DNA from 4 places in the Aliiglaciecola sp. LCG003 genome. Region 1 is predicted to be linked to each of the others. Evidence: predicted binding sites of a transcription regulator. Region 1 holds the regulator's gene; each other region holds the start of a gene.
The links. Region 1 encodes FliA, which starts transcription of late flagellar genes. Its sites were predicted from a motif close to CTAAAGNTNNNNNNNNNNNNGCCGATA; they were not measured.
Positions count from the first base shown of each region.

Region 1 (6,163 bases):
CGGCATACGAGCAGTTAGCAACCTATGGAAAAATAATTGGCTGTTCAGTAAAAAAAGCGCAAAATGCCCAAGAGTTATCAGATATACTTTTTCAACTTCGCAATAAGCGACTGGTTTTAATTGATACAGCTGGATTTGGGCAACGTGACGCCAGATTGATCAAACAGTTAGATACGTTAAATCAGCATTCTTGTGCTAGTATCAAAAAATATGTTGTGATGCAGGCGAATGCTCAACATCGGGTAATGGAGCATACCCTTAGTGCTTATCAACACATTTCATTGCAGGGATGTATTTTTACCAAGTTGGACGAATGTTACAGTCTTGGTGAAGCGCTTAGTGTGGCAATTGAACACAAATTAGCCGTTAGTTATTTAACGGATGGACAAAGTGTCCCTGAGGATATTAAAGTTGCCGATGCAAAGTATTTAATATCAACAGCGGCTAAGCTTTATAAAAAATATGGTTTGCTCCATACTGGTAAAATCGAAGTTCAAAAGTCGGCAATGTCAGTATGATTGAGGACCAAGCGAGTAGCTTAAGAAGAATGAATCAATCTCGATTAATTAAAGTAATTGCGGTCACCGGCGGTAAAGGCGGTGTAGGTAAAACAAACATTACCCTTAATACTGCAATTTCAATGGCTAAAACGGGCAAGCGAGTCATGGTGCTAGATGCTGACTTGGGTTTGGCTAATGTTGATGTAATGCTAGGTTTAAGGGTCGAAAAAAATCTCTCTCATGTACTGTCAGGTGAATGCACCTTAGATGAGGTATTAGTGATGGGGCCCCATGGCGTGCTAATTGCGCCGGCCACCTCAGGCTCTCAATCTATGACAGAATTAAGTCCAACTGAACATGCCGGACTTATCCGAGCGTTCAGTGAGCTAAGAACCGATATCGATGTACTTATCGTCGATACCGCCGCTGGCATTTCAGATATGGTGCTAAGCTTTTCCCGTGCCTCTCAAGACATCATGATGGTTGTTTGCGACGAGCCAACATCATTGACAGATGCATATGCGCTGATCAAATTACTCAACCGTGAACATGGCGTATTTCGGTTTAAGATTGTTGCAAACATGGTGCGTAATATGCGCGAAGGCCAAGAGTTGTTTGCTAAGTTGTCTAAAGTGACCAATCGCTTCTTAGATGTGGCGTTGGAATTGGTTGCGACTATTCCCTACGATGAGAATATTCGCAATTCAGTGCGTAAGCAAAGGGCGATAGTCGATGCTTTTCCTAGTTCACCTGCTGCTGTAGCGATTAAAGGCTTAGCCGAAAAAGCATTGCAATGGCCTATACCTAATCAGCCTGGTGGCCATTTAGAATTTTTCCTTGAGCAACTTATTGTCGACAAGGCGGTGGGTGGTCAAGGGTGAATAGAAAAGCTGCAGCTTATCAACAACAGGTCAATATGGCCCAATTGGTAGAAAGACATGCTTCTCTGGTTAAGCGCATTGCACATCATCTTTTGGCTAGGTTGCCTGCTAGTGTATTAGTCGATGATTTAATTCAATCTGGCATGATTGGATTGCTTGAGGCAGCGAAAAATTTTGATGGCACCAAAGGTGCAAGTTTTGAGACCTTTGCCGGTATCCGTATACGCGGAGCCATGTTAGACGAAATTCGCAAAGGTGATTGGACACCTCGTTCTGTGCATAAGAACGGTCGTGCCATTACTGAAGCCATTAATCAGGTTGAGCGTGAGACAGGAAGGGACGCCAGAGATGTTGATGTGGCTGAAAAACTTCAAGTTTCTCTCACTGATTATCATCAAATGTTGAATGAAGTAAACGCGGGTAAAATTATTGGAATCGAAGATCTGGGTATTACTGAAGATGTAATTTCTACCGAGCAAAATAAAGGTAGCGATGCTCCATTTCAGGATTTATTACAAGGATCATTTCAAAAAGCCCTCGCCCATGCTATTACTACTTTACCTGAGCGAGAAGCGATTGTATTGTCGTTATACTATGATGAAGAACTCAATCTACGCGAAATTGGTGAAGTACTCGAGGTGAGTGAATCGAGAGTTAGCCAAATTCATAGTCAGGCGATGCTTAAATTGAAAAATAAAATGCATTCTTGGCGAATGAACGAAGAACAATAGAATATAATTTTGGTTTAATCCTCATTGGAGGCAGTTTTGAATAAAAGTATGAAAATTCTTGTGGTTGATGATTTTTCAACAATGAGACGTATCATTAAAAATCTACTTAAAGATCTTGGGTTTACTAATGTGCAGGAGGCCGATGATGGCAGCACTGCACTTCCTATGTTGCAACAAGGAGAGTTTGACTTTGTGGTAACAGACTGGAATATGCCCGGCATGCAGGGAATTGATCTTCTTAGAGCGATTCGTGCAGATGATAGCTTGAAGCATTTACCAGTTTTGATGGTAACGGCTGAAGCCAAAAAAGAACAAATCGTTGCCGCTGCGCAGGCAGGTGTAAATGGTTATGTTGTTAAACCTTTTACTGCAGCTACACTGAAGGAAAAGCTTGACAAAATTTTTGAGCGTTTGGGTTAAGACTCACCTGTTAACAACACAATAGGAGTGTCTTAATGACCAGCTCTGTCGAAGCACCGTTATCGATTGAAGATGCGAGAAAGTTAGTGGCTCTTTTGGAACAAGGAGATAACCTTGCGGCCAAAGAATTACTCGAAGAAGCATCATTAACCGATTCTGTCGAATTGTTTGCTGAAGTGGGTAAGCTAACCCGTCAACTGCATGATTCGTTAAATACCTTTCAGTTAGACCCGCGGATTTCTAATTTGGCGACAGAAGAAATTCCAGATGCGCAAAGTCGTCTCAATTACGTGATTGAAACCACTGAAAAAGCTGCTAACCAGACGATGGATGCGGTCGAAACAAGTATGCCGATAGCAGAAAGGCTACATTCAGGGATCGCCAAAATTTTGCCTGAATGGAAAAAATTAATGACCAGACAGCTGCAAATAGGTGAGTTTAAGAGCTTATGCTACGAATTAGATTCGCTTTTAGAAGAATCCTCCGCAGATACTGCTAAACTAAATACTCTGCTTACTGAGGTATTAATGGCTCAGGGTTACCAGGACTTGACCGGTCAGGTTATCCGCAGAGTAATTGAATTGGTTAAAGAAGTTGAATTGAGCTTAGTTAACATGTTGACAGTGTTTGGGTCACCAGAAGCAAACAGTTTAATGTCGAAATATGACGAAAGTGCTAACAAAACTGAACCTCAGTCCGATAAAGTCAAAGCGGAAGGACCAATCATCGATGCAGATACGCGGGATGACGTGGTGTCGGGTCAGGATGACGTTGACGACTTATTATCTAGCTTGGGCTTTTAAGAGGAAATGATGCATGTCTTTTGAAGTTGACGAGGATATCCTACAGGACTTTTTAGTCGAGGCCGGTGAAATACTGGAACTATTGCAGGAGCAACTCGTAGACCTCGAAAACAATCCGGAAGACTCTGATTTACTAAATGCTATATTTCGCGGATATCATACCGTGAAGGGTGGGGCTGGCTTTTTGGCTCTATCAGAATTGGTAGATATTTGTCATGGTGCGGAAAACGTTTTCGATGTTATGCGAAATCGACAACGAACATTAACTCCAGAGTTGATGGACGTAATATTACAAGCCACTGATGTGGTTGTCGAAATGTTCGAAAATGTCAAAGCCAGGGACCCCTTGGTACCTGCTGACAAAGAGTTGTTGGATACCTTGCATCGACTTAGCAAACCTGAATCTCAAGATGAGCAAGTGGCGGTTGTCTCAACAGCTGCACCACAGGTAGCAGAATCTGGCGATGCTGGAAGTTCTGAAAACATAGATGATATCAGTGAAGACGAATTTGAAGCATTATTAGATGAATTACATGGAAGCGCCGCGCCAAACAAAAGTGCGCCTGAACCTGCAGTAGTAATTGATAACGGTTCAGAACAAGACATTAGCGATGATGAATTTGAAGCTTTGCTGGATCAATTGCATGGCGAAGGTAAATTTGTTGCAGAGAAAAAACCTGTCGACAAAGCGCCCCCTGCCGCAGCTTCTCAGCCAAGTTCTGGTACCGAAGAAATTACAGATGACGAGTTCGAAGCTCTACTCGATCAATTGCACGGCAGTGGAAAAGGTCCGGCAGTTCAAGATCCGGCCCCGCCTTCGCCGCCACCACCACCACCGCCTCCTCCTCCAGCGGCACCATCTGAAGCAGCTAAACCTGCACCAGCGGCTGTAGCTAAAGCAGCGCCGAAGAAAGATGAGAAGAAAGCCTCCGGTAGCGCTGCCCAAGGTGAGACCACGGTTCGCGTGGACACTAAACGACTCGACCAAATCATGAACATGGTTGGAGAGTTAGTGTTGGTTCGAAATCGTCTGCTAAGTCTAGGCATCAATGTCAACGATGAAAGTATGACTAAAGCCATTGCCAATCTAGATGTGGTGACTGGTGATTTGCAAGGTGCGGTGATGAAGACCCGCATGCAACCGATTAAAAAGGTTTTCGGACGTTTTCCCCGAGTGGTTAGGGATTTAGCCAGAACTCTTAAGAAAGAAATCACTTTAGAGCTTGAAGGCGAAGAAACAGATTTAGATAAAAACCTAGTTGAGGCCTTAGCGGATCCTTTGGTCCACTTAGTGAGAAACTCAGTCGATCATGGTATTGAAATGCCGGCCGATCGGGTTGCTGCGGGCAAGCCTTCGATGGGGATCGTCAAGTTATCGGCTTCCCAAGAAGGGGACCATATATTACTTACCATTGCAGATGATGGTAAGGGAATGGATGCAGACAAGTTAAAAGACATAGCAATTAGTCGCGGTGTTTTGGATGCTGATGCCGCCGCTAGAATGTCTGATGTCGAAGCCTTTAATTTGATTTTCGCGCCTGGATTCTCCACCAAAACTGAAATATCTGATATTTCAGGACGGGGTGTTGGCATGGATGTGGTGAAAACTAAAATTAACCAGCTCAATGGGACTGTGAATATCGACTCTCAACTGGGTAAAGGCACCCGTTTAGAGATAAAAGTGCCTTTGACATTGGCTATTTTGCCAACCTTGATGATCGTAGTTGGTGATCAAACTTTTGCATTACCCTTGGGCGCGGTAAACGAAATAATTAACATGGATATGAGTAAAACCAACACGGTTGACAACCAACTCACCATGATAGTCCGCTCGAAAGCGATTCCGTTGTTTTATCTTCGGGACTGGTTAAAGCGGGGTAAAGGTAAAACGGATCCTAATTTAGGTCATGTTGTTGTAGTCCAAATTGGTACTCAGCAAGTAGGCTTTGTAGTTGATGCTTTGATTGGTCAAGAAGAAGTAGTGATTAAACCCCTCGATGCATTGTTGCAAGGCACGCCTGGTATGGCTGGCGCAACGATTACCAGTGATGGTGGCATTGCTTTAATCCTAGATATTCCAAATCTGTTAAAGCGATATGCGAAAAAGAAATAACCACTAACGAGGCATTTTTTCACAATGGCATATAGAGTATTGGTGGTTGATGACTCAAGTTTTTTTAGCCGTCGTGTTAAGGATTATCTGAATCAGGATGCCTTTTTAGAAGTTGTTGGTGTAGCGCGAAATGGCGAGGAAGCCATAAAGCTAAATGCTGAAATGAAGCCTGATGTAATCACCATGGATGTAGAAATGCCCGTCATGGATGGTATCACCGCAGTTAAGCGCATTATGGCTACTAAACCGGTTCCTATATTAATGTTCTCTTCTTTAACCCACGACGGGGCACAAGCCACCTTAGATGCCTTAGAGGCAGGGGCTTTGGATTTCTTGCCTAAGAAATTTGAAGATATTGCTAGTAATCGTAAAGAGTCTATTGATTTACTCCAATCCCGCGTGCGGGCTTTAGCAAGTAAAGGCAAAGTTGTTGCTAGGCGGACGCTTAGCTCTGCGAGTTCTCCTGGAACTACAGCGAAAACACAAATCTTTATGCGTGCTACTAGCTCTTCGGTGGCCCCTTCATCAGCTAATAGTCCTTCTGCTGGAGTCGCCGCCAATTTACGTTCGTCAGGAAAGCGTTATGCGGCCTTAGCAATTGGAACGTCTACCGGAGGGCCGGTTGCTTTGCAAAAGGTTCTGACTAGTTTACCCCAGTCCTTTCCTTACCCAATATTGCTAGTTCAACATATGCCAGGTAGTTTTACCAAAGCAT
Region 1 is NZ_CP128185.1:3,145,375-3,151,537, reverse strand. Features, by position in the region: gene flhF (flagellar biosynthesis GTPase FlhF) at 1-518, shown strand, start outside; gene QR722_RS13760 (MinD/ParA family ATP-binding protein) at 515-1,381, shown strand; gene QR722_RS13755 (RNA polymerase sigma factor FliA) at 1,378-2,112, shown strand; gene cheY (chemotaxis response regulator CheY) at 2,149-2,532, shown strand; gene QR722_RS13745 (protein phosphatase CheZ) at 2,568-3,335, shown strand; gene QR722_RS13740 (chemotaxis protein CheA) at 3,349-5,448, shown strand; gene QR722_RS13735 (protein-glutamate methylesterase/protein-glutamine glutaminase) at 5,473-6,163, shown strand, end outside.

Region 2 (6,163 bases), 1.8 Mb from region 1:
ATAACATTTTGAGCACCATTAATATTAGTTTTGATGCACTCATTGGGATTGTACTCGGCGGCCGGTACTTGTTTAAGGGCTGCAGCGTGGATCACGTAATCAACATCTTTCATGGCTGACTTCAAGCGGTTTACATCTCTCACATCACCGATAAAATAGCGCATGCAAGATGCATCAAACTGCTGCTGCATTTCAAATTGTTTTAACTCATCACGGGAGTAAATTATTAACTTTCTAGGGGTATCGTGTTTGAGCAAATGAGACACAAACCGCTTTCCAAATGAACCGGTACCGCCAGTAATAAGAATCGATTTATTAGCAAACATGTTGAATCCTAGCTGTATGCGCTTCAAAAAGTGAAGCAAGTATGGGAATAATCCCTAAACGTATTAAAAGCACTGCCTGCAATTTTCTCGCCATGATGTTGTTCAATTTTTTGACCATGCTAGTAATTGCCACTTTTTATTAAGGGTAACAGAATCTGCACAAAGCGCTCTAACCTTATCGATTTTTGCCACTGCGTCTGTTGAATTTTAAAGGAATTTTCAGATTAAAATTGGAATTGATTGAGAAAATAATTAGATTGCTATGCTCAATTGTATTTTCCCGTATTTATTTATACTTATTGACTGCTTTTCTACCTCTGAGTAAGCCACTTAATTGACTTAGTGAGTCACTCAATTGCTTTTCAATCAAAGAAGATAACATATTATTTATTACAAGCTCCTGCTCCGCAAAGCTTTTTAGCTCTTCTGATGGCTGAGATTTCAAGTGACTCAAAATGAAAGTATCGCGGAGATCTACAACAGACTTCAACTTCGCATCATCTAGACTATCTGCCTCTAGCAACGCTTCTAACTGCAGATTAATATCAACAAGTTCTTGGGGGGTTTGCTTATGATTGAGTTTAAGCTTATTCACACTGCCGCTTGACGTTTCTGCCGTTGAGCCTCATATGCTTGCTGTTTCGCATCTTCAGGTATATTCGCCCAAGCCGTTTTAATCGGAAGTAATAGATTAATCACTTCATCCATAATGTTCAAGTCATTCTGAATATTTGCATCGGTTATACGCTGAATCATATAATCATATAGATCATACAAGTTTTGACTGACTTCGCTCTCAATACTCATATCTAGCGTATCACGCAAATTCATCAAAATAGAAGATACTCGGGAAAGGTGCTCCGACTTACCTTCATAATCTTTACGCTCTATGCAGCCCTTTCCGTACGCCATGCGATCCAATGCACCTTGCATTAGCATTAGAGTAATTTTATGCGGGTCTGCATTGGCCACGTCTTGTTTCAAGCTGCCTTTTTTATATGCGTTAATGCCTTTGAGTGCCATTATAAATTCCTTACCCCTGTCCTAGTGAAGCCATCAATGCGCTACCGGTAGAATTCAGTTTTGCAACGGTTAAGTCAAGATTGAGGTACTTATCCCGTAGGATTTGCTCAAAACTAGACATGCGAAGTTCGAACTGTTCTCTTTCTGTGCCGAGTTGATCTTTTTCATCTTTCATTGAACGTTCACGAGTCGACAATAACCCACTAAACGTTGTGTATTCTTTGGTGTAGCTATAAAGGCGCGCGGCAACACCATTTTCAGAGTCGGTAAAAAGCGCGGCTATTTCATCGTAATTATCTTTCAGCGCATCTTTGAGACGATCTTCACCACTGCCGATTCCATATTCATTATCGGAACTAATTTCTAACTCACCGTCGTCGTTTAGCTCTACACCGATAGCAAATAAACTGCCCAGTGCTGAGCCTGGAACGTTTGAGGCAATAATATTAGATAAGCCCGAGCTAATACTTCGGGCCATAAAATCACCCGCTAAGGCACCATCTTCTTCTAAATCTGAAGTACCGTATCGGGTCAAGGTCCCGATTTCTTTAACTAAATTATTGAAATTATCTACGAAGTCGCGGATTTTTTTATCCAAGCCCTGAGTATCAAAGCCTATGGTCAGTTTAGAGGCTAGTGTTGTAATCCCATCAGCAGCTTTGGCGGATACTGCGGTAGCTTCAAAAGATACCCCAGAAATAGTATTCTCAAACTCGTTGGTGGTGGACTCTACAGCGATGCCATCAATTGTTGCCCTAGCGTTCTGGGCTGATACTACGGGTGTTAAGTAGGTGTTAGTTTCTGTTGAGTCAGTAGTAGAAACCCGGTCTAAATCGGCTAAATTATTATTATTCACCACCACCAAATCATTACCATCGCCAGTGGTACTTGAGGTAAGCACTAACTTTGCCCCACCATCAACAGTACCCGTAGCAATAATACTGGCATTTACACCAAAGTTATCTTCAGAGCTGTTAATAGCGTTGGCCAGTTGTTGCAGTGTTTGGCCTGCTGTGACGTTGATGTTGAAACTGTCACCTGTGGTGTTGACTTTGAAGGTTAAGCTGCCTGAGCCTGCGGATAAAACCGAATCATTAGAGGATGTGAATCCACCGTCGACGGCATTTTGAGACTCAATACGACTGCCGCTGGCTAAACGATTAATAGCCACTTGATAGTCAGCTTTTACAGCACTATTGGCTGCTTCTGCAGTAAACGGCTCGACATTTTCGTCGGGGTTGTCGATGGTCGGTTCGCGGCCTTGTAAATTGAAATCACTGCGTAACTTATCGACCGAGTCGAGGAAATCGCTCATTTTGGATTTTAATTGACCGACGCCTGAGATCTGCGCATCGAGAGACTCTTCTTTAGCATCAAGGCGTTGTTGCTTTGGCGCGCGTTCAGCATCAATAAGCTGACTGACCAAATCATCCAATGCCAATCCAGAACCTACACCTAACGATTGGATACTCATGACGACCCTCTTTAAAATTAATTTAAGCTTGTTTGTTAAACAACACTCCCACTGCGCTGCCAACATCGACCTGTAACTCTTTGATCCTTTCGGATAAGGCCAGAACTTCTTCAGATGGGATTTGACGGATCACTTCACCTGATTCGGAATCTGTTACTTTTACCACAGATCTTTCACTTTTTTCATCTACCGAAAAAGCCAACTGCCTGTTCCTAGCCTGAATGAAATCAGTGATTTCTTTTACAGCACTTTCGATGTTGTCTTCGGTTTCTTGTTGCGAATCTCTTTCATTGTTATCGGCAAATTCTGAATTTTCTTTACCACTTTGAACTTCAACAGCCTTTTCAGTACCTTGCTGCTTGAGTAATTGCTGTTCAACAGAATCCGCAGATTTAGCAACTGATGCTTCTTGGTTAGCAAAATTCTGGCCAATCTGTGAAAAATTAATGTCCATCTTCCACCTCCACAAATAATGATTAGCCACTATCTATTAAAAGTATAGTGGCATTATCATAGTTAACCTAACTTGGTGTTCTGTTTAGAATTAACCAAGTAATGATAGCGCCGACTGTGGACGCTGGTTAGCCTGACTTAAAACAGACAATGAAGCCTGTTGAACAATCTGGTTCCGGGTCAATTCAGCCGTTTCTGTTGCAAAGTCGGTATCACGAATACGTGAACGTGCACCGGCAATGTTTTCAGAAATGTTGCTTAAGTTACGAATGGTAGATTGGAAACGGTTTTGCAATGCACCCAAATCGGCACGAACAGCACCAACGGTTGAAATTGCGGTATCAATTGCAGTCAATGCAGCAGATGCACCAGTAATTGACGCTACTGTTAATGTGCCAATTGACAAACCAGAAGAACCGTAACCACCAGAGCGTGACAGGTTAACAGAGATAGTTTGTCCGCCATTTGCACCTACTAGAAATGCTGCAGAGAAACTACCAGTTAATATATCAACACCGGCAAACTGAGAATCAGTAGATATACGTGAGATCTCTGTTTTAAGTGCCGAAACTTCTTTTTGTAGTGCCAAACGGTCAGATGAAGAGTTGATACCATTTTGCGATTGTACAGCAAGCGTACGAATACGTTGCAAAGAGCTAGTTACTTCGCCTAATGCACCTTCAGCAGTTTGTGACAAAGAGATTGCATCGTTAGCATTACGTACTGCTTGGTTCAAACCTTGAACCTGAGTAGTTAAACGATCTGAAATTTGTAGACCAGCCGCATCATCTGCAGCACGGTTAATACGAAAACCAGAAGACAATCTTTCAAATGATGTACTTAGCGCTTGTCCTGAACCTGCCAATTGGCGTTGTGCATTCAAAGACGAAACGTTGGTGTTTACAAATAAACCCATATTTACCTCCTGAGAACCACTGCCGGATTATTATTGTTGTCCAACGGTAGCTCGCCTCAATTTCGACTTTTAATGACATTCGTCTTCAAAGTCGCCTCACTTGTTTTGAAAATCAGCACCTCTACCGACTTTCAAACATAAAATTCTACGAATAGAATTCCCCTCAACTAAGGTTATCGACAGCATCTTGAGTTTCTTTAGTTTTTTTTTGAATTTTTATTTAACACTAACCAGCTGATTTAATTGTAATTTTTAATTAACTAAAATTTTTAATTAAAAATAGTTTGAATAAGCATGATGTTTTAGGCTTTTAAGTGGTTCAACTATTTCAGTTTTGTTGTGACTATTTGAATTTCACTCACAAAGGGGGGTGCAATAAATAATGTAGGATGTCGTTACGGAATTTTTACCGATAGAGGCTGATTTGTCTGGATGGATCGCTGTTCAATGGAACGTTTACATGGACACCCACCATTAAATCGTTTACATGGACATATATGGACGCTCCCCTGATGTCAACGTACTAATTGCCCCTTCGTGCTGATTTTCTGCACGAATTACGTTTTTACTATTCTATTACCGCTAGTCTGTTGTCTTGAAGGCAGTCTAAAATGGCTTAGTTCTGACATATATTCAGGCTCTTTATTAGCGTTGGTTTAATCAACGCTGGCCTCTGATGAACTCCGAACCTTATCGCCTAAAAACACCCAGTCGGATTGTTATCCGTGTCTAAGTCTGGCTTTGATGAGGTAGGTAGACCGTTTTCTTCATCATTTTATGACTAAGCGGGGTAGGTAAAGTAAGTGTTATCCCGTGTCTTGCCTTCCACAACACCCACACAGGCTTGGTGCCTTTGTCCTACACGGAATTGAGCTCGACAGGGATAACGTAAAGTGATTCATGTTATGCGCTCACTTGTGAGGACGTAACGCGATAGTGCTCCTGACGTGTGAGCAATATCCAGATTAAACGTGCTAAACGATGGGCGACGGCGACTGCCACTTTATTAAACGGCTTGGTAACGCGAAGTTTAGTGGCCCACAGTGATAACGGATCAGTTCTTTGCGCGGCACGACTCACGACAGACCGCGCACCATGTACCAGTTGTTTACGTAAATAACGGTCTCCGCGTTTGGTAATGCCGCCCATCTTACTGATATTGCCTGAGGCGTGTTGTTTAGGCGTCAGCCCTAACCACACGGCAAATTCTTTGGGATTATTAAACGCCTGGCCTTTATCAATGGCGGCTAAAAACGCTGAGGCATTAATGAAACCAATCCCTGGGATGCTGAGCAATATTTTGCCACTTTCACTGTTATTAACAAAGTGATGCAATTGCTGCTCAATGGCCTTGATGCGAGAGCGTGTGTCTTCATATTCTGCCTTTAACGCGCGCATCATGGTTCTCAACTGGTTACTGCGTTGTTCGCTATCAATTACTTGGGCTAATCCTGCACACAAGGCCACGTGGCCACAAGGAAATATTACCCCAAATTCACTTAACAACCCGCGTATCTGGTTACTCAGGGCCGTTTTGTTTCTAATTAAGCGCTCTCGAATTCGATGCAAGCAATTAATTTCTTGCTGTTGCTCAGATTTTACGGGGACAAAGCGGATATGTGAGCGCTGGCTGGCTTCTGCTATGGCAAAAGCATCGTTATGGTCATTCTTGTTGCCTCGCACAAAAGGCGTGACATGTTGGGCTGGTATAAGCTTGGTATCATGACCTAATTTAGCAATTTCACGCCCCCAGTAATGCGATGAATAACAGGCTTCCATCACCACCAACGTAGGTGGTTGTTGGCGCATAAAATCAAGTAGCTCAGTCCGTTTTAATTTCTTATTAAATTGCGGTTTAATATGTTCATTTACTCCGCACACTTGAAATACAGTCTTTGCCAAATCGATGGTAATTGTTTTAAGCTTCATATTGGACGTTCCCTATGTAAATAGTCTTGTTTAAGAACTACT
Region 2 is NZ_CP128185.1:1,386,366-1,392,528, reverse strand. Features, by position in the region: gene pseB (UDP-N-acetylglucosamine 4,6-dehydratase (inverting)) at 1-326, opposite strand, end outside; gene QR722_RS05875 (hypothetical protein) at 613-921, opposite strand; gene fliS (flagellar export chaperone FliS) at 918-1,349, opposite strand; gene fliD (flagellar filament capping protein FliD) at 1,360-2,823, opposite strand; gene QR722_RS05860 (flagellar protein FlaG) at 2,846-3,277, opposite strand; gene QR722_RS05855 (flagellin N-terminal helical domain-containing protein) at 3,368-4,192, opposite strand; gene QR722_RS05850 (IS110 family RNA-guided transposase) at 5,096-6,121, opposite strand.
Region 2: QR722_RS05855 (flagellin N-terminal helical domain-containing protein) is a predicted target of FliA. The motif match lies at 4,367-4,393, and genes of this name have one in related genera.

Region 3 (6,163 bases), 1.8 Mb from region 1:
CCGCTGCTACATTCTCCGAAATATTACTCAGGTTTCTAATAGTCGATTGAAAGCGATTTTGAATCGCACCTAAATCAGCACGCTTGGCATCAATAATCGATATAGCGTTGGATACTAATTGCATTGTTCTGGATGCTTGTGCTTCGGTGATCACTGAAATATTTTCGCCTGCAAATAATCCAGATGTACCATAGCCCCCAATCCGAGAGATATTCACACTTATAGTTTGCCCAGCGTTAGCACCGACTAAAAATGCTGAAGAGTAAGCGCCGTCGAGTATATTCACTCCACCAAATTGAGACGTGGCAGAGATACGGCTAATCTCAACTTTCAGTGCTGACACTTCTTTTTGCAGAGCAAAGCGGTCTGAAGAACCATTAATGCCATTTTGTGATTGCACTGCTAGCACCCGTATACGCTGCAGAGCAGCGGTTGTCTCGGCCAAGGCACCCTCTGCGGTTTGAGCCAACGAGATACCGTCATTAGCGTTTCGCACAGCCATGTTCAAGCCGAGAATTTGAGTCGTCAATCTATTTGAAATTTGCAATCCTGCAGCATCATCTTTAGCGCCGTTTATTCTGAAACCAGAAGATAAACGTTCAAACGCAGTACTAAGATGTGCGCTTGAGGTAAATAATTGTCGCCGAGCGTTCAAAGAAGAGATATTGGTATTAACATATAATGTCATGATTTTTCTCCTAACTTTGGCAAACCATTATTATTTTTTTGTGGTTTGCTGCCGCTTACACTCAGTTGGCACGTATAATGCTAATACTGAGAGGTAAGTCAATGTTTTGACTTGCAATTTGTCTGGCATTAAAAAACCGGCAATAAAGTGTTCGTAGAGTGTTAAAGCTCTGGTCGGCGGACAGGATTGATGGCCTATACCTCAATACCTCTCACTACCTCCTGGCTTCTATTCTGTCAGCCGACTAAACACAAAAGCCCACGGGCCGCGTGTTTAAACAGCATTAATACACTCCAATACTTAGTTGCTCTTTATAATGTCTAACAAAAGTGTCGTTCTTCGGTCGGTTGCAGCCTGCCCCCACAATTTGCAATCCGACCGTTTTATTTTCTAACCATTCTTCAACGTTGCAGCCTGCCCCTTTGCTTGCTTAGCATCATTGTTTTTCATGTATCTATCCCTATTGCAACAAGCTCAACGCTGATTGTGGGCGCTGATTAGCCTGGCTCAGTACTGTGATACTGGCCTGTTGGATAATTTGGTAGCGGGTTAGATTTGCCGTTTCAGTGGCAAAATCTGTATCACGGATACGGGATCTTGCAGCCGAGACGTTTTCAGAAATATTACTTAGGTTACGAATAGTAGATTGGAAACGGTTTTGAATCGCACCCAAGTCGGCACGTTTGGCATCTATGATAGAAATTGCGCCTAATACCGCTGTCATAGCCCGAGAAGCATCCGCTTCAGTCAATACATTGATATTATTGCCCGCGACGCTTTGGTTACCAAACAAACCTGAGGTGCCATAGCCGCCTGGACGGGAGATATTTACACTGATTGTTTGACCAGAGTTAGCCCCCACCAAGAATGCAGATGAGAATGCACCACCAAGAATATTAACGCCACCAAACTGAGAAGTTGCAGCTATACGACTAACTTCAGCCTTAAGTGCAGAGACTTCCTTTTGCAGCGCTAAACGGTCTGCAGAGCCATTGATACCATTTTGAGATTGGACTGCAAGCACACGTATTCTTTGCAACGCAGAGGTTGTTTCAGCTAATGCACCTTCAGCAGTTTGAGCTAAAGAAATACCATCGTTGGCGTTTCTTACCGCCATATCTAAACCCAATATTTGAGTGGTTAGACGGTTTGATATTTGTAGACCAGCAGCATCGTCCTTTGCATTGTTAATGCGGAATCCAGACGACAACCTTTCAAAGGCCGTACTTAGTTCGTTGTTCGACGTGAATAGCTGACGTCTTGCATTCAACGACGACACATTAGTGTTGACATATAAAGACATTTTATTTCTCCTAACGATTTATGCAAAGTACCCCAACCTATTTTTATAATTTGATGGTTTTTGGGGCATTAACGTGCGCTATTTATTATTGTTTTGCGTCACATATTTAGGCCTGTACTTATTATTTTTTTTAGTGGTACATGGCTCTTGCAAACTGTATCGTTCGGATCGTAAAAATCCTTTAGACTAATTTTTATCTAATATTTTAAAGTCATAATTATCAACAAGTTAGACATTCAAAAAAGCCGACTCAATGAGTCGGCTAAACGCTCTTACGTTAGGAGAGAGTGAGCGGACTCTCTACGAGTTGGGCCATTAAATCAGAAACACTACCTCCTGGCTTTACGATCCCATTCGTATTTTTTTATTAACCAAGTAATGATAAAGCTGATTGTGGACGCTGGTTAGCCTGAGACAATACTGTCAAACTCGCCTGCTGAACAATCTGATTACGGGTTAAATTTGCAGTTTCAGTCGCAAAATCTGTATCTTTAATACGTGAACGCGCACCAGCAACATTTTCAGAAATGTTACTTAGGTTACGAATCGTAGATTGGAAACGGTTTTGCAGGGCACCCAAATCAGCTCGGGTTGAACCGATAGTTGAAATGGCTGTAGTTACTGCAGTTAATGCTGCTGAAGCGTCAGCTACACTTGCTACTGAAAGGGTACCTACACCTAAACCTGATGCACCAAACCCACCGGTACGTGACAAGTTAACCGAAATAGTTTGTCCACCGTTAGCCCCTACTAGGAAGGCTGCGGAGAACGCACCGGCAAGAATATCTACACCAGCGAATTGTGACGTGGTAGAGATACGCGAGATTTCAGTTTTAAGGGCTGATACTTCTTTTTGTAGTGCTAGTCTATCAGCAGAGGTATTAATACCGTTCTGTGACTGCACAGCGAGTGTACGGATACGTTGAAGTGAGTTTGTCACTTCACCTAATGCACCTTCAGCGGTTTGCGCTAAAGAGATGGCATCATTTGCGTTACGCACAGCTTGATTAAGACCCTGAACCTGTGTGGTCAGACGGTCGGTGATTTGTAGACCGGCAGCATCATCTGCCGCTCGGTTGATACGGAAACCTGAAGACAAACGCTCGAAAGACGTGCCTAATTTATTTGAAACATCGAATAATTGACGTTGCGCATTTAAAGACGAAACGTTGGTATTGACGAATAATCCCATGGGATCTCTCCTACACTCTCAGTCCAGCGTTTCGCTGGCAACCGAATAAATCGGCGGTTAAAAACACATTCAAGAACAACAACTTAAAAATACTAAAGTTGGTGTTACTGGCTCTCTCAAGTAAGGGTATCGACGATATTAAAAATCCCTTTAACAAAATATTGCCGTTTTTTTTAAATACGGCAAAATCATGCCGCCTTTGCAATATCTAATTAATTGAGATTCAATGAGTTACCCAGATTTAAGCGGATATAAAAAAAATGCAGATTGAGTGGACAAAAAGCCTGTGGAAGAGCAAAAAACACTGCGCATTTACCGATCTTTGTGAATATCAAGGCCAACTAGTCTGTAGTTTTAGACAAGCCAGTGATCACATGGGTATAGATGGCAGCTTAAAAGTGGTTAGCTGCGACTTTAACGGCAGGGTCTTGCATTCCAGCTCGATTAAAATGCCAAATTGTGATCTGCGCGATCCTAAATTATCTATCATGCCTGATGGAAAATTGCTGATGAATGCTTATGCACGTTGTTACGATGCCAATGGTAATTGGACTCATAGTCGTTCTTTGTGCTGGTTTAGCCAAGATCTTAAAAGTTGGTCAAGTTGTCATTGGTTCGGCGATCAAAACTGGTGGGTATGGCGTTTAACCTGGCATCAAGGTATCGCCTATGGCATGGGCTATAATCGAGCAACTGAATCCATTCGACTCTACCAAGGGGATCCACTACGCAGTTTCCACTGTGAGAAGTCTAATTTGCTCGGGCTGCAAAGCCATGGTTTGGGTTATCCTAACGAAACGGATCTGTGTTTTAACCAACAAGGCACTGCCTTTGCTGTAGTGCGTCGTGATGCAGATACCTTTAGCGCGCAATTTGGACAGTCAGATTTTCCGTATCGACAATGGAAGTGGCATGATTTAGAACAGTATATTGGTGGGCCCGCAGTGTTGTTGTGGGATAGTAACAAGCTGATAATTAGTGGTCGCCGTTGGCATAATCGCCAATTTAAAACCGCCCTGTGGAGCTTAGATACTCAGCATAAAAAATTACAATTCGAAGCCGAACTTCCTTCAGCGGGTGACAGCAGTTATCCTGGATTGGTAAGACGGAATGACAGCTTGTATGTAGGCTATTACTCTAGCCATATAGATCAACAAAGCAGTATCTATTTGAGCAAAGTCATCGCAATCTAAACGGGGTATCGGCCTGCGGTTGAAAGTTAACTAATATAATCGAACAGCGACAATCCGGTCACGCGAGAAAAAGTCGCTTGCGCAGCTTGCAATGCTGTTTCTTGCTTACTCAATTCGGACACCGCCTCAGCATAATCCACATCTTGGATAACTGAACGGGCGGATTTGTTGGCAATTTCTAGATCAAGATTAGATTCATGCACAGATTGGGCAACGTTTATTCTACCGCCTAATGACGAAGTAGCATTGGCTAGTACCTTAGCACCGTTATCGATGCCGATTAAAGCATCCGACAGGGCTTCGTTAAATTCACTACTGGACAGCGTTTCATCGTTCAAAGCATTGTAAAAATCATTCAGTGTCTCAACTACGTTTTTCTTTTCGGGCGGATCTAACTGGAAATCAAATGAATTGCCTGTAGTGCCACTTACTTTAAACTCTATACCGTTGAAAACAAAAGCCTTACCTGATTCAAACGGCAGAGTTGCAAAGGTAACACCGGTACCTAGGTTATCTATTTGAATCTGATTTCCGGCTAAGATGGTGGCTCTGAAATCATTGTTGGCTGATGTAACAGCATCGTAATTATTGCGGTGGAAACTATCAAATTTACTTTGTTCTGTGATCATCGATGAAACAGAGGTAATGCCACTTTGTGCTGTGACTGTGCTGGTCAATCTAGCAGCTACATTTTCAAACACTGATTTGCCAGAGCTATTACGTTGAATTGATACCGCGTCTGACACTTGTATTCGGTTCACGCCGTCATCACCGGCAAAACTATATTTATTGCCGCTGGCAGATGGATTGTAAGTAAAGGCTTCAGACTCAGACTGGAATCCGGCAAATATATATTCGCCGTTGGAGTTTTGCGAATTCATTAAACCAAATACTTCATCGCGTATAGAGCCAATTTCTATCCCTATAGCTTCTAAATCGCTCTTATCATAAATCCCGTTGCCCGATTGAATCATCAATGTTCGCGCTTTATCCAACGCATTATTGATGTTGCCCATTATCACCTCTTCTTGTTCTAGGGCATTTCGTAATAAATCTGTGTTGCGCTTATATTGGGTGATTTTATCTAGGTCTTCTGTCAAACGTACTACTTGGGCGGCACCAACAGGGTCATCAGATGGACGTAGTAACTTTTTCCCCGAAGACAATTGTTGCTGCACATCAGATAATTCACTTTGATTCTGGGTGATGGACTGAATGCTTCTATCGTATAATTGATTGGTTGAAATTCGGGTCATGTCAATTCACTACCTAGTTGCACTAAAGATGGTATCAAAGATAGATTGGGCTGCTGTGAGTATCCGCGCTGAGGCCGCATAAGTTTGCTGAAACTTAACTAAATTGGCCGCCTCTTCATCCAAATTAACCCCGGAGACGGATTGAAACCAATCCTCCGACTGAATTTTCATCGCTTCGGCGGCCTGCAATGAAATATCTGCTGAAGCGGTTTTCGAACCTATATCACTGATGATATTCGCGTAAGATTCATGAAAAGTAATTTTACTACTACCGTTATTATTCTGCAGCATAATATCTTTATTCTGCAGCGCTGCCAATTCTAAGCCATTGCGATTGTCATGCACACCGTCAGTGTTGTAACTGATTATGAACTCATCTCCCTCTTTTGGCGTTCCTTGCATACTAAAGTCATAGCCGGGGAAATCCGTTTGAGCAACGAAGGGCCAGCCTGCATCGGCAGCAGCTTGTTCCATCAAATTATTGTAGTCGCTGACACCACTGACTACGACTAATGAATTATTGGCTTCATC
Region 3 is NZ_CP128185.1:1,379,502-1,385,664, reverse strand. Features, by position in the region: gene QR722_RS05845 (flagellin N-terminal helical domain-containing protein) at 1-688, opposite strand, end outside; gene QR722_RS05840 (flagellin N-terminal helical domain-containing protein) at 1,149-1,991, opposite strand; gene QR722_RS05835 (flagellin N-terminal helical domain-containing protein) at 2,359-3,183, opposite strand; gene QR722_RS05830 (hypothetical protein) at 3,444-4,376, shown strand; gene flgL (flagellar hook-associated protein FlgL) at 4,403-5,632, opposite strand; gene flgK (flagellar hook-associated protein FlgK) at 5,642-6,163, opposite strand, start outside.
Region 3: QR722_RS05840 (flagellin N-terminal helical domain-containing protein) is a predicted target of FliA. The motif match lies at 2,149-2,175, and genes of this name have one in related genera.

Region 4 (6,163 bases), 1.8 Mb from region 1:
ATCAATAGGTACTGGCTACCACTTTTGCGCGCTAAAATTGTTGCGTCAATATCTGAGGTATTATTCGAATATTGATGATAGAAGGGCAGGACGGTTTTTATTTTCGAATTGTGGGCATACTCAGTAAAACTATGATCAAGCATATTGGCTAATTTCATACCAATATCAAAAATGCCTCCTGTTGTGGCCTGAGCTCGATTGCGCAGTGGCTGCCAGGTAGTGGCGATCGTTTTACTGTAATCTCCTGCACGGCAGCTATGTTGTTGGGAAAATATGTCAGCACGAATAGATACTGTAATTATGCCATCAGAATGTACTTCGTCGATCAATTCTAAACTATTTACTTCGCCAGAAGAGCGTATCTCCAGCTCGTCATTTTTTAGCAGGCCATTGGCCATTTTTTGCACGCTGCGCACTGAGGCGCCAGCAAATAATAATGCTTGTTTAATTGCTTCTTGGGTGGCATTTTGCCGCGCCAATTCAATATTGCCGTCATAAATTGCCGCCTGGCCGCTAGATTCAAACCACGCAGCGTTAGCTCCTGCGTTCATTATCAGCACGAAAGCTGCCAAGCTACATTTTAGTTTGTATCGGTAGAGGACAATTTTTGATAAAGATTTACGCAATCTGTTCATTGCACCATCACTAGTTAACGTTTAAGTTCGCAGGCAAATCAGGGGAGGGGCCGATTACAGTCCATTTTCCAACCTTTGCCGATTATGATTTATGGCCTCATAACAAATACTGCTAACAGATTTATCATTTAACGCTTATCAGGTTATGCATCTTCCGTACCTATTTGGCAATAATCAGATTGATATAAAAGGCCAGCTCAACTACATTGACTATCGATACGGAATGATTATTGCTAGCTAAGAAGTAAGTTGAAATAGAGTAGGCTAGGGATCAGTTTAATTGATCTTGGCCCCAATAGCTTGTGGAGAGTAACGACGAACCGAGTTACTTGGGTTAGATATCGAGATGGTGAATTGTTACCACCTGTTTAGTGGTATTTATAGGAGACAAAAATGAAATTGGCTTATGTTGTGATGCTTGGGGTAACTGTGCTTACTGTTAGTGCCTGCCAGAATGTATTTGATAAACAACTCGAATGGGAAACCATTGAGCCAGATACTTATCCGGTGATCCGTTCTATCGGCTATGCTCCTATCAATGCGCAGCAAGGAGAAAATAGGTCATCAAAAATGTTGATGGCACTAAAAGCATCTAAACTAGACGCTTACCGGGAATTGACTGAGCAAGTATACGGACAGAAAATTGACGGTAATCAATCTCTAGCCAATCTAGTAGTAACAGATACGAAATTGAAATCCACTGTACAAGGCGTCATAAGGGGGGCACGTGTAGTCAAAAGTTATCCAGTCGGTGAAGACTCGTATGCTACTGAATTAGAACTAGACTTTGCCTTGGTGCATGACATATACCTAAGTACTGCTAAGCCCAAACAAGTTAAAAAAGTACGCTACTACTAAATTGGCATAGTGGTAATGACTCACCGCACAGCGGTCCTCACTCTACTTACTCAATACAGCTAAGCTGAAATACTATTGTTGTGGCTCAAGCACTAACACTTTTACTTGAGTTTCCACCCTTTGGTTTACCACTTTTGTCATAAGTCATGCTCTCTTTAGCGCGCGACTCAAGTAATAATGAGCGTAAGTGTTCAAGGCGCAACTGTCCTTGCTCTACAGCTTTTTGATTGATTTCTGTTCTAAATTTACATTGGGATAGATTAAGATTGATTTGCTTGAATAACTCGATGACTTGCGCATTTTGCATTGGGTCTTCAGCAAGCTCAAAAGCACTTTCAACGGCTTTATCAGTCACCGAAATCTGCTCTAACAACTCGGTCTTATCATTGATGACATGGATTAGTGCTTCCGCGTCGCGGCTGCTGATCAGATGTAACTCTGAATCAAGCAGTTCGATGAGTTGGTCGAAGTGACCTTTTTGTTTTTCGAGAATAGATATGAGGTTTTTCATTTAGCTTTGCTTTTGTTATCGGAAGCTAAATGATAGATGGCATCATCAAGTATTTAACTCTTAATGCCAAATATCTGTGCTTCGAGTGTGCTAATTTTTTGTGCTAAAACTTCTGGGTTAACACGGTACTCACCATTCTGGATGGCTTTTTTCAATTTGTCGACTTTTTCCTGATTGACAGGCGTATCATTAGCTTTCTTCTGCACCTGGCTTAACTGCTGGGCAGATTGAGTCAAGGAAACTGAATCTTGCCTTGGCGCGCTGCTCACTTTAGCTTGCTCAGCTGAAGATTGCGCGGCCGATTGATTTTGGGCTTGTTGTTGATTAACCCTTTGATTGTCTAATTGCGGTTTTTGATTTCCGCCATTTATATTATTAACTGCCATAAAAACCTCGACTACCTATTATTCCTCAAAAGTTGTATCGGCTGCTTCAACGAAATCTTTAGTTAAAATCACAAATAAATATGACTATTTTGCTAAAGCAGGGTACAGCAGTATCTAACAATTCAGATGTACCTGATTATATGCTATTTTTATTAAATCTGCACTTCTACCTGATGGGTATCTACAACTTGTGCATGGACCATTTTATTCGAATTAACATTCTTAACCGCAATGGTATCACCAATGTTTCCATCTTGTTGAGCAATACCTGTGGTTTTAATATTAACGCCTCCTGCATTGGCTGTTATCAGGATGTTGTCGCCTTTACAGACAAAGCACAACTGGCCAGGTACAACAGGTTGTCCAGCCCTAGAGCGTTTCTTCATCCGCGCTCCCACAACCGCGTTAGTATCAGCAAAGGTACTGGTGCGAATGAGGTTCTTATCCATCATGACCACACCCACGTGTTGCGATGAGATAATGGTGCCAGGGCCAACTGCACGAGTTAGCACTACTACATGTTGCATTCTGGATGCTTTGACAATTAAGTATAAATACCAATCAGTATTCGGGCAACTGGCGCGAACGGTAATATTAGTTTGTTCCAAGGCCTCGTCACTTGCATGTAGCTTAAGGGGAACAGAACACGTTGGAATGACTAGACGAGGATCTAACTCGGACGCTTTGACCACTAATTCACTTAGTTCATCTGCAGTTTGATAAGACAATTTGTCCGAAACATATTTTTCCACACTTTCAATAAGTTCGGTTCGTGCTAAATTAATATTCTGGCTAGCCGTTACAGTGGCAGAGCTGAAAAATGCCATTAAACAGTAAAAAGAGAGAAAAATAGGTGTTCTGGAAGGATTAAGTAATTTTTTCATGTTCAGTTGCCACCATTTTGTCTATGCTTAGTTTTCTATCTTAATAACTGTTGTTTGCGTCAAAAAACCGGCACAAAACAACTGTTCTGGTACATAAGCGTGTATACCGTCATATAATGTGATCAAGTAACGCAATATTTGTGCCTAATTTATTTTTATTTGGGGTGATGTATGTCAGGAATTCTTGACTCAGTTAATCAACGAACACAGCTAGTTGGACAGAACCGTTTAGAGCTGTTGCTATTTAAGCTAAATGGCAGACAACGTTTTGGTATTAATGTGTTTAAAGTGCGTGAGGTGCTGCAGTGCCCTCCGTTAACCTCTATTCCCAAACAAAATAAATTAGTCAGAGGGGTTGCACACATTCGAGGGCAAACCATCTCAGTCATTGATTTGAGTATGGCTACCGGTGGCCGCAAAATTGAAGATGTTAGTAATGCTTTTATCGTCATTGCTGAATACAATCGTTCGGTGCAGGGCTTCTTGGTTGGTTCAGTTGAGCGAATTATCAATACCAATTGGGATGCAATCATGCCTCCCCCGCAAGGAACCGGTAAAGCAAGTTATTTGACAGCGGTTACAGAAGTCGAAAATGAACTAATTGAAATTCTTGATGTGGAAAAAATATTAAACGAAATTTCACCACTCAATGCCGAAGTCAGTAGTGAATTGGCCGGTGATTTAGATATTTCGAAAGAGAATATCACCAATAAGATAATTTTTATCGCTGATGATTCTTCGGTAGCTAGAAATCAAGTCAAGAAAGCATTAACGGCTTTAGGACTGAATATTGAAGCCGCAAAAAATGGTCTTGAGGCGTTAAATCGTTTAAAAGAGATAGCCGCAGAAACGGGTGATGTTACCGATAAAGTAGGTGTTTTAGTCTCAGATATTGAAATGCCAGAGATGGACGGCTATACCTTAACCGCTGAGATTAAAAATACCCCTGAACTGCAAAAACTTAAGGTTGTATTACATACTTCACTGAGTGGTGTGTTTAATCAGGCTATGGTTAAGAAAGTCGGTGCAGATGATTTTATTGCTAAGTTTCATCCAGATGAATTGGCAAGTGCTGTTAAAAAATGGTTTGATAAATAAACCTTTAAATTGGATTTTTTGATTGAACACTAACGAACTTTCACATCAAGACTTCGTTCAATTTGCACAATTTCTTGAACGTCAATGTGGCATTGTATTGAGCGAAAGCAAAGCTTATTTGGTTAAAAGTCGTTTGATGCCTTTGGTGCGTCAAGAGAATCAACAAGACTTGTCAGCAATGTTGAAGGCTGTTGTAACCGGGCGCAACAGCTTGTTACGCGAAAAAGTCATTGACGCTATGACAACCAATGAAACCCTTTGGTTCAGAGACAAATATCCATTCGAAATTTTAAGCAAAGATCTTTTTCAAAATCTAACTAGCCTCAATCGCAAAGTCAGAATATGGAGTGCCGCCTGCTCATCAGGTCAAGAGCCGTATTCTATTGCTATGTTGGTGCAAGAATACAAACGGCAAAATCCGCGAGCGTTTCCCGCTGGTGTTGAGATTGTTGCAACAGATATATCTGCTGATATGTTACAAAAAGCAAGATTGGCTCAATATGACGGATTGTCATTGGGCCGAGGTTTGCCAGATGATTTAAAACAGCGTTATTTTACCTCTCTAGACAATGGCAGTATGCAACTTGCTCGTGGAGTAAGTTCTCTAGTTAACTTTCAAGAGCTTAATCTACTGGGTAGTTTCGCCAACTTAGGCCGCTTCGACATTGTATTTTGCCGCAATGTATTGATTTACTTCTCTCAGCAAAATAAGCGGAAAATACTGCAACAAATTGCCGCCTCCCTGCAAGACAACGGTATATTGTTCCTCGGTGCGTCAGAATCCATCTCTGAAGTAACGGACCAATTTAGTATGATACGTAATAATCCCGGCTTGTATTATCAGAAAAAACCTTAGAAATACAATGATTTAAATATTTCCTTCGCTTCACACCTCGCTGCGTCAATTTTTATTGGCATATAGATTGCTAAACATTTACCAATGAAAGTAATCAATGCGAGCAGACAATGGCAATCAGCTTAGATAAATTGGTGGGTTTGCACCACAAAGCAATGACAGTACGGACCAATACGATGGAAGTCATTGCTGGCAACCTCGCTAATGCCAACACGCCTGGCTATAAAGCCCGGGGGATAGATTTCCAAAAAGCAATGCAATCCGCCCAGCATGATCGTCAGCAATCTATGTCTCGCACGCACGACAAGCATTTTGAAGGTCGTATGCAATCCCAAGCTCAACTCGAGTATCGTATCCCGCTACAAGCCGATACAGGCGATGGAAATACCGTCGAAGTGCAAGCAGAACGGAACAATTTTTTGGAAAACGGTATGCGCTATCAAGCAGGCATTCAGTTTTTAAATGGAAAAATTAAAGGTATGAAAAAAGCGTTATCTGGAGGACAAGGGCAATGAGTTTATTTAGGGTTATGGATATTGCTTCTACAGGCATGAGTGCAGAAAGCCTCAGGTTAAACACCACAGCCAGTAATATAGCAAATGCAAATAGTGTCAGCAGCAGTTACGACGAAACTTATAAAGCACGCCACCCGGTCTTCGCCGCTGAATTACAAAGAGCAACAGAAGGTGCGGCGCAAGGGGCTGGAGTACAGGTGCTAGGTGTAGTTGAAAGCCAGAAACCTTTGCAAATTGAATACAGCCCAGGTCATCCAATGGCCGATCAAAATGGCTATATATACAAGTCGAACGTCAATGTCGTCGAAGAAATGGCTGACATGATGTCTGCATCCAAAGCCTATGAAACGAATGTGCAACTTGCAGATACAACCAAAAGAATATTCAGACGAGTGCTGCAATTAGGCCAAGGTCAATAAT
Region 4 is NZ_CP128185.1:1,365,109-1,371,271, forward strand. Features, by position in the region: gene QR722_RS05740 (flagellar assembly protein T N-terminal domain-containing protein) at 1-551, opposite strand, end outside; gene QR722_RS05745 (LPP20 family lipoprotein) at 1,029-1,493, shown strand; gene flgN (flagellar protein FlgN) at 1,579-2,004, opposite strand; gene flgM (flagellar biosynthesis anti-sigma factor FlgM) at 2,058-2,390, opposite strand; gene flgA (flagellar basal body P-ring formation chaperone FlgA) at 2,543-3,274, opposite strand; gene QR722_RS05765 (chemotaxis protein CheV) at 3,446-4,372, shown strand; gene QR722_RS05770 (CheR family methyltransferase) at 4,395-5,228, shown strand; gene flgB (flagellar basal body rod protein FlgB) at 5,339-5,743, shown strand; gene flgC (flagellar basal body rod protein FlgC) at 5,740-6,162, shown strand.
Region 4: flgM (flagellar biosynthesis anti-sigma factor FlgM) is a predicted target of FliA. The motif match lies at 2,426-2,452, and genes of this name have one in related genera.